DNA from 4 places in the Pseudomonas sp. AC532 genome. Region 2 is predicted to be linked to each of the others. Evidence: predicted binding sites of a transcription regulator. Region 2 holds the regulator's gene; each other region holds the start of a gene.
What was found. The regulator sigma-54, encoded in region 2, starts transcription at its own class of promoters, with help from an activator protein. The targets are predictions, from matches to a motif close to ANTGGCATNNANNTTGCTNT.
Positions count from the first base shown of each region.

Region 1 (2,199 bases), 360 kb from region 2:
CTGTTCGGCGGGCACCCCCAGCTCGGCCGCCGCCTGGCGCCAGATGTCCTCGCGGTTGACGGTGTCGATCAGCGCCTGGCTGTCGAAATCCTTCGGCAGGTAACCCCAGCGTTTGTTTTCGGTGAGGAACCACAGGTCGTGGCTCTGGAACGGGTAGGAGGCGAATTCGCTCCAGAAGCGCATCACATGCGGGCTATTTTCCACCACGCGGCCGTTGCCGTAATCGATATTGCCCTGCAGACGCGCCAGCAGGTCCTTGGCAGGCGCGCCGATCCAGCGGCGCTTGGCACAGATTTCGGCCACTTTCTCCTTGTTTGCCGCCGCGTCGCAGAACATCTGCGCTTCCATCACCGCCTTGAGCAGTGCGCGGGTGGCGTTGGGGTTGGCGGCTACGTAGTCGGCGCGCAGCGACAGGGCTTTTTCAGGGTGGTTGGCCCACAGCTCGCCGGTGGTCAGCGCGCTGTAGCCGATGTCCTGGTTGACCAGTTGCGCGTTCCAGGGCTCGCCCACGCAGAAGGCATCCATGCTGCCGACCTTCATGTTGGCGACCATTTGCGGTGGCGGGATCACCACGGTCGGCAGGTCCTTATTGGGCTCGATGCCACCGGCCGCCATCCAGTAGCGCAGCCACAGGTCGTGGGTACCGCCGGGAAAGGTCATGGCTGCGGCTATCTTCTGGCCCTTGGCCTGTTTTGCGGCGACCGCCTGCTTGAAGGCACTGGCGTCCGTGCCGAGCTTGAGGTCCTGGTATTCCTTGCTGATCGAAATGCCTTGGCCGTTGAGGTTCAGGCGCGCCAGCAGAACCATCGGCAGCGGCGTGTTGTTGGTGGTGATCCTGCCGGCCGCCATCAGGTAGGGCATTGGCGTGAGAATATGGGCGCCGTCGATGCCGCCACTGCCGGAACCCAGCACGAGGTTGTCGCGAGTGGTGCCCCAGGACGATTGCTTGAGCACTTCCACGCCGGTCATGCCGTGTTTGGCGAACAGGCCCAGCTCTTCGGCCACGAACAGCGGGGCGGCATCGGTGAGGGCGATGAAGCCGAGCTTGGCGGTGGTGGTCTCCAGACCGTCGGTGCCGGCAGCCCATACTGCGCTGCTCAGGCCTGCCGGCAGCAGGCTCATCAATGCGCTGCCGCCGAGCAGGCCCATGGACTGCTTGAGGAAAGTACGGCGCGGCTGATCAGCGCTGTCGTCGTGGCTCTGCAGTGTACGTGGCGTGTCGTCCATATCGTTTCCCCAAAGGCGCGCATAAAAAAACGGCGCCCACTCTCGCGGCAGCTCGGGCTGCGACGAGGGTGGACGCCGTTGTCCAGTTCGGATTGTGAAGGGGCAGGGCCTGCCTCCCTGACAGGGTCATAGCAGGTTGCATGCCAGCACTGTCAGTGCATGGCGTGGCGGAGCTGCGGCGCTGCCCTGCGTGCCTGACCAGGAAGGTTAACTGCTTGAGTGGCAACGCTTTTCAGTCTGTATCAGCGGATTGCGAAAATAACCCGCTCGCCCGTCGCCAGTGCCGCCACCGCACAGCAGCAGGGCGTCGATGGGCCGGTGTGCGCGGAGCAGGTGCATGAATGGTCGCAGGCTCGCACATCGCCGGGCCCGCAGCCGGACCGCCGTTGGCGCAGTGCTATGCATAGTGGGGGCGCGCCGGGGCAGGTCCTGGCCTGCGGTCGATCACCGTGATCAGCAAAGCCGGGGCGCGTGCCGCTCAGGTACGCTTGTTCCCGTGGGCGCGCGGGGCGTCCTGTGCCTTGCGCGCGGCAAACGCGAGCAGGCTCTGCGCGACATCGACCAGGCGCATGCTGCGCTCCATGGCGGACTGGCGCAGGCGGGCATAGGCGTCTTCTTCGCTGAGTCGATAGTCGTTCATCAGCAGCTTCTTGGCGCGCTCGATCAGCTTGCGCTCGTTGAGGGTCTCACGGGTTTCCTTGAGCTCATCGCTGACCCGCTGCAGGCGCTGGTTCTGCTCGTGCAGCAGGTCGAGCACCGAGCGCGCCAGGTGGTTGCCTACCGAGTCCTGTGGCGCGCTGTCCAGGGTGCTGCTGTGCACGCTGAACAGCAGGGCCTGGTCGCTGCCGACGTCCATCTGTGCCAGACGCTTGAGCAGTGTGCGGTGGTTGTCGAGGTCGGCGTGGGCTTCGGCGATGCTGCTGCGACAATGCGCCAGCAGGCGATTGGCGAGATGGTTCTCGACATCCTTCA
Region 1 is NZ_OZ409888.1:4,243,345-4,245,543, forward strand. It holds gene ACZ0AV_RS19725 (CmpA/NrtA family ABC transporter substrate-binding protein) at 1-1,227, opposite strand, end outside; gene ACZ0AV_RS19730 (nitrate- and nitrite sensing domain-containing protein) at 1,706-2,199, opposite strand, start outside.
Region 1: the regulator sigma-54 is predicted to act here: its motif matches at 1,356-1,375, upstream of ACZ0AV_RS19725 (CmpA/NrtA family ABC transporter substrate-binding protein).

Region 2 (2,199 bases):
GAGCTTCTCGACCTCCAGGATGACCTGCACGTTGGTGATCTTGTCGAAGTGCCGCTCGAGGCGTCCGAGTTTCTCCTCGATGTAGCTGCGTAGTGCGTCTGTCACATCCAGCTGGTGCCCACTGATGTTGACTTGCATACCGCTTCTCCTTGTTGCCGTGTGTGAGTGGCAGGTTGGAGAACCTGCCACAGGAACACTGGGGCTTGCTACGCGGTACCTCTAAAAACTACCTACGTTGCCATCTGCGTCAAAAACAGACTCAAATGCTCATTTACAGCTCGTAAACTGCGCTTTTCGCCTGTTTTTTCCTTGCGCTAACTGCCTCGCCAACGTCTTTAGAGATACCGCTACAAGGGCACCTTACATCAGTCGCTTGCGTTCGCTCGAAGGTGCTATACCGAGCGATTCACGGTACTTGGCGACTGTTCGGCGCGCCACTTGAATGCCCTGTGCTTCCAGTAAACCAGCGATCTTGCTATCGCTCAATGGCTTTTTCGCATTTTCCGCCGCGACCAGTTTCTTGATGATCGCGCGGATGGCGGTGGAAGAACATTCACCGCCTTCGGAGGTGCTCACATGGCTGGAGAAGAAATACTTCAGCTCGTAAATACCACGCGGGGTGTGCATGTACTTTTGCGTGGTGACGCGTGAAATGGTCGACTCGTGCATGCCCACCGCCTCGGCGATGTCGTGCAGCACGAGCGGCTTCATGGCCTCGTCGCCGTAGTCGAGGAAACCACGCTGATGCTCGACGATCTGCGTAGCGACCTTCATCAGGGTTTCGTTGCGGCTCTGCAGGCTCTTGATGAACCAGCGTGCTTCCTGCAACTGATTGCGCATGAAGGTGTTGTCGGCGCTGGAGTCGGCGCGTTTGACGAAGCCGGCGTACTGGGCATTGACGCGCAGGCGCGGCATGGCTTCCTGGTTGAGCTCCACCAGCCAGCGGTCGTTGTGTTTGCGCACGATGACGTCAGGCACCACGTACTCGGGCTCGCTGGATTCGATCTGCGAGCCGGGCCGCGGGTTGAGGCTCTGGATCAGCTCGATGACCGGGCGCAGCTCATCTTCCTTGAGCTTCATGCGGCGCATCAGCTGGCTGTAATCGCGGCCGCCGAGAAGGTCGAGGTAATCGCTGGTCAGGCGCAGGGCTTCGCTCAGCCATGGCGTGCTGGAAGGCAACTGGCGCAGTTGCAGCAGCAGGCATTCACGCAGGTCGCGCGCCGCGATGCCCGAGGGCTCGAACTGCTGGATGCGGTGCAGCACCGCCTCGACCTCGTCGAGCTCGACATCGAGTTCGGGGTCGAAGGCATCGGTAATTTCTTCGAGCGTCTCTTCCAGGTAGCCCTGACCATTGATGCAATCAATCAGGGTCACGGCGATCAGGCGATCCTTGTCCGACATCGGTGCCAGGTTGAGCTGCCAGAGCATGTGGCTCTGCAGGCTTTCCCCTGCCGAGGTGCGGGTGGTGAAGTCCCATTCGTCGTCGTCGCTGCTTGGCAGGCTGCTGGCGCTGGTCTGGTAGACGTCTTCCCAGGCGGTGTCGACAGGCAGCTCGCTGGGAATGCGTTCGCCCCATTCGCCTTCTTCCAGGTTGTCGACGGTCTGCGTATTTTCCTGGAAGGTCGGTTCCTGAAACTTTTCTTCCTGGGCGGCGGCGGTCGTGGCGCTTTCTGCGCCATCGGCCATGGGGTCCGAATTGTCGAAGTCGTCGCCTTCCTCCTGACGCTCGAGCATCGGGTTGGACTCCAGCGCCTCCTGGATTTCCTGTTGAAGGTCCAGGGTCGACAATTGGAGCAGGCGAATGGCTTGTTGCAGCTGCGGTGTCATCGTCAGCTGCTGGCCCATTTTCAGGACTAGCGATGGTTTCATTGCAGACCTTATCCGGCGTCTGTGCGCAATCGACGGCATGGCGACAAAGCGCCACTATAAAGCAAATTATATGCCTGAACCCGAGCGCTTTGCCTAGGGGCTGTTACCATTTCGTCACACCGATACGGCGGCGATGGTAGCTGGCTCCAGCAGGCGCTCATCGATGGGGAAGCCTGTCACAGACGGAATTCGTGGCCCAGATAGACTTCCTTGACCACCTGATTGGCGAGGATGGCGGCGGAGTCACCTTCGGCGATCAGTTGCCCGTCGCTGACGATATAGGCGGTTTCGCAGATATCCAGGGTTTCACGCACGTTGTGATCGGTGATC
Region 2 is NZ_OZ409888.1:3,879,237-3,881,435, forward strand. It holds gene hpf (ribosome hibernation-promoting factor, HPF/YfiA family) at 1-138, opposite strand, end outside; gene ACZ0AV_RS18010 (RNA polymerase factor sigma-54) at 361-1,869, opposite strand; gene lptB (LPS export ABC transporter ATP-binding protein) at 2,046-2,199, opposite strand, start outside.

Region 3 (2,199 bases), 100 kb from region 2:
TGATAAACAAAGCTATAACGTGCATAGTTACCAAAGCCAACCCCCCAAGGGTAATCCAAAAATATACTCCACGCCTTACTCCACTCCTGTAAGCGATACACATCCCCCGCGATGGATATACGGGACGAAGCACCCAACTCAAAGAACCACAGAACAATCAAACACAGCGAAAAGAAAATCGAAAACAGGGAGTAAGAATAGAAAGCTACAGACTCTTCCGCAGACCAATCACGTAGCCTAAATACTATCAAAGCTAAAAGCAGGAGAGTCAGCACCGCAAGAACGGCCATACGCGAAGCAGCGTAGGCTAGCAAAATTGCTACGAGCGCTAGCATCCCTCCCGCAAATAGAACATTAATATTTCGTTTACACAACAGCCCACACAAGACAACCGAAAAAACCAAAAGGTATGTAGAGAAGTTATTTCGCTGCCCAAAATTCCCATACACCTGGTATCCACCGCGAAAAACCAACGCCGAAATATGATCGACCCAGCCAAACAACTGAAAATACCCAAGCACAACATTCAAAAAGCCTCCGACGACTACCCCCCACAGGCACCCGGCGAGAAATGACTCACGAAGATTAGCTTCAAGCCCAGATACGGTAGAAAAATACAAAAACAAACAGATAACTGCTGCAATCGGAAAAAACCAGCCTTGATAATAATAACCCCTCTCACCAGCAGCGAGAGCAATCAGAAGAAAAAAAGAAAACACCCAGACAATATGCGTCATTGCCACACGTCGACCAAAACATACAACAACGCATAGCGACAGAATCACTGCCATTGCATCTGAATAGAAATCCCCATCAGGATAATCCCTAAACGGGAGAACAAACGAAGCCCCGCAAATCAGAAAAGCGAAAATGAAAATTACTTTACTCAAGCACACCCCCACTTACAACGCCAAAAAAAAACGCCTCCCAGTGATGAGAGGCGCTCTAAGCAACTAAACCATATAAAACTTAGCTACCTTTGCACCAGCCCTTGGTTACGCACTGACCGGAAACTGCCCAAGTCACGTTGCGAGTAGTAGTGTTATAAGTTGGAGTGAGAACGTAGTCATCCCCCGCAACGAAGCCATTGGTGGCCTTCGGTACTACGGTGACAACACCGCCACCGCCAACAGTGATAGTGCTGTATTGAGCTGTTGTAGGAGCATCTGTTGCCGCGAGATCAGCCGGAACCGAAGAAGCCGCACGTGAAGCAGACGCAGGAACAGTAATACCGTTCGCTGCGGCGTTCAGGCAGTTGCCGTTAGCAACACACTCGGTAACACCGAGCTTGTAAGGAGCGGTAGCCAAGACAATCTCAGCACCGCGAGCACGCTTGGTGTAGTCCTGATAAGCGGGCAGAGCGATTGCGGCCAAAATACCGATGATCGCGACTACGATCATCAGTTCGATCAAGGTAAAGCCTTTTTGAGCTTTCATAAGAATCTCCAGAGTAATGAGAGTAGGCAGACAAGCCTGAAGGAGGTTTAGCAGAACTCATGCCAACACCTCACACGCTCGTTAAACCTTTGTTCTCTAAGCAGCAATACGCATCAGCGGCACTCAACTTAGCCCCTTCAACTGAACAGCTTGGCCAGCATGAGCAACTTGTGACATTTTTGGTCACATCAACGCACCCTGTTTGGCAGCCTTTGGCATCTGCGCTATAACGCACCCATTCGATATGTGTGAGGTCCCCATGAGCGAGAACATCCCCCTTTCTGGCTTGGCCAAGCAGGTAGTACTGGCTGATTTGCTGGATGAAAAGGCCGCTCAACAGGCTCAGGTGCAAGCAAAGCGCAACAAGCTGTCGCTGGTTCACTACCTAGCTCAGAACAAGCTGGTGAAAAGTCGCGCGTTAGCTGAGCTGACCGCTGATCAGTTCGGTATCGCCTACTTCGACCTCACCGCGCTGGACAAGGACGGTCAGCCTAGGGACCTAGTCAGCGAAAAGCTGGTGCGCCAACACCGAGCACTGCCTTTATGGCGCCGTGGTAATAAGCTTTTCATAGGCATCTCCGACCCATCCAACCATCAGGCCGTCACGGATATCCAATTCAGCACAGGGCTCTCCACTGAGGCGTTGCTGGTGGAAGACGACAAGCTGGGCGATGCCATCGACAAGTTTTTCGAGACCGGGCATAGCGGCCTTGAGGATATGGGCGACGTCGACCTGGATGGCTTGGAAACCGAATCCGTCGA
Region 3 is NZ_OZ409888.1:3,775,962-3,778,160, reverse strand. It holds gene ACZ0AV_RS17595 (PglL family O-oligosaccharyltransferase) at 1-890, opposite strand, end outside; gene ACZ0AV_RS17590 (pilin) at 970-1,437, opposite strand; gene pilB (type IV-A pilus assembly ATPase PilB) at 1,697-2,199, shown strand, end outside.
Region 3: the regulator sigma-54 is predicted to act here: its motif matches at 1,485-1,504, upstream of ACZ0AV_RS17590 (pilin).

Region 4 (2,199 bases), 1.3 Mb from region 2:
CAGAGCACGCTTGGCGGCGATCTGACCTTGCACGTCGGCCAGGTCCGGATAGGGCTGCGTGTGGCGCAGCAGGCCCTGGGCCTGATAGGCGGCTAGCGGCATCTGGCCGTTCAGGTGGCCAACCAGTTCCAGCAGGTGACCGACCGCTAGCACCGTCAGGCCTGATGCCAGGCTGGCTTCCTCGGCATTTTCTTTGGGCACCACCAGGGTGCGTCCTGCTTCCCGCGCCGCCAAGGCCGCAGGCAGCACGCCCTGTACCGGGCGGATGGTGCCCGATAGCGCCAGCTCGCCCAGGCATTCCAGTGACGCCAGCGAATCCGCCGGCAACTGGCCGCTGGCGGCCAGGATACCCAGGGCGATGGCGAGGTCGAAGCGGCCGCCGTCCTTGGGCAGATCAGCCGGGGCGAGATTCAGGGTGATACGCCGAGGCGGGAAATCCAGGGCGCAATTGAGGATAGCGCTGCGCACGCGATCCTTGCTCTCCTTGACTGCCGTTTCCGGGAGGCCGACCAGTGCGAGAGAAGGCAGGCCGTTGGCCAGGTGAGCCTCGACGGTGACGGACGGAGCATCGACACCGACCTGGGCGCGGCTGTGGACTATGGCCAATGACATCGATCACTCCTTGATCAGCTGCCGGCCGAGCAGGTTACTCGGCAGGGGCGTGTGGCTGCGCGGGAGGGGTGCGCGCTTCGAGTTCCGCGATTTTCGCTTCGAGCGCCTCGAGGCGTGCACGCGTACGCGCGAGCACTACCATCTGGCTGTCGAATTCCTCGCGGCTGACCAGGTCCAGCTTGCTGAACGTGCCCTGCAGCAACGCCTTGAGCTGGCTCTCGATCTCGCTGCGAGGCAAGGGATTATCACCGCTGAGCAGGCGCGATGCCTGGCTGCTGAGCGCGTCGAGCAGAGCTTTGGGTGGCAGCATGGGGACCTTCCTGAACCGAATGGCGGCAGTGTAGCACGGTGATTTTCATGAGCGCGGCGAGGTGTGCGCACCATAACTGTGCGCTTCGGTGCGCGGTTTGGCGCTGTTGTGGTGCGCTTGCTGTTTGCTGGAAGGGGGCTCGGGCCGCTACGCGCACCTAACGTCCTGAAATGAGGCGCTTTGCCGGTATTGGCAAGCTTTCTGCTTAGTCGCTCATGACCCATGCACCGATGCGGTTCGAATGCATCGTGCGGACGGGACAGTTTTGCCAGGAGCGGTGGTATCGGATCAGCCCGTCATGGCAACCGATGCATACAAAAGCCAGACACTGAGCTTAGACTTGCCACGGGGTAACAATTCCTGGGGCAAGTCCACCTTACACGGGAGAAAGTTTCATGAAACTAGTCACTGCCATCATCAAGCCGTTCAAGCTGGACGACGTCCGTGAGTCGCTGTCGGAAATCGGGGTGCAAGGCATCACCGTGACCGAAGTGAAAGGCTTCGGTCGTCAGAAGGGTCACACCGAGCTCTATCGCGGTGCCGAATACGTCGTCGATTTCCTGCCCAAGGTAAAGATCGACGTGGCCATCGCCGACGATCAGTTGGACCGTGTCATTGAAGCGATCACCAAGGCTGCCAACACCGGCAAGATCGGTGACGGCAAGATTTTCGTCGTAAACCTGGAACAGGCGATCCGCATCCGTACCGGCGAAACCGATACCGACGCGATCTAAAGCTCCGCCCCCACCCCTAATCGTCCCAGGAGTTAAATCATGACTCTGCGAAAAGTCGCAGGGCTCGGAGCCCTTTCGTCCCTGTTTTTCCCGGGCCTGGCCATGGCCCAGGAAGCGACGCTGAATTCCGGTGACACAGCCTGGATGCTGACCGCCACCGCCTTGGTGCTGTTCATGACCATCCCAGGTCTTGCGCTGTTCTATGCCGGCATGGTGCGTTCCAAGAACGTGCTGTCGGTGATGATGCAGTGCTTCGCCATTACTGCACTGATGAGCATCCTGTGGTTCGCCTACGGCTACAGCCTGGCGTTCGACACCACCGGGATGGAAGCCGGCGTGACCAACTTCAGCTCCTTCGTGGGCGGTTTGGGCAACATGTTCCTCGGCAACCTGACCAAGGAATCGCTGGTCGCGGCCTTCCCTGAAAGTGTGTTCGTCACCTTCCAGATGACCTTCGCCATCATCACCCCGGCGCTGATCGTCGGTGCCTTCGCCGAGCGCATGAAGTTCTCGGCGATGCTGGTGTTCATGACCGTATGGTTC
Region 4 is NZ_OZ409888.1:2,592,526-2,594,724, reverse strand. It holds gene ACZ0AV_RS12295 (YifB family Mg chelatase-like AAA ATPase) at 1-612, opposite strand, end outside; gene ACZ0AV_RS12290 (accessory factor UbiK family protein) at 647-922, opposite strand; gene glnK (P-II family nitrogen regulator) at 1,318-1,656, shown strand; gene ACZ0AV_RS12280 (ammonium transporter) at 1,696-2,199, shown strand, end outside.
Region 4: the regulator sigma-54 is predicted to act here: its motif matches at 1,111-1,130, upstream of glnK (P-II family nitrogen regulator).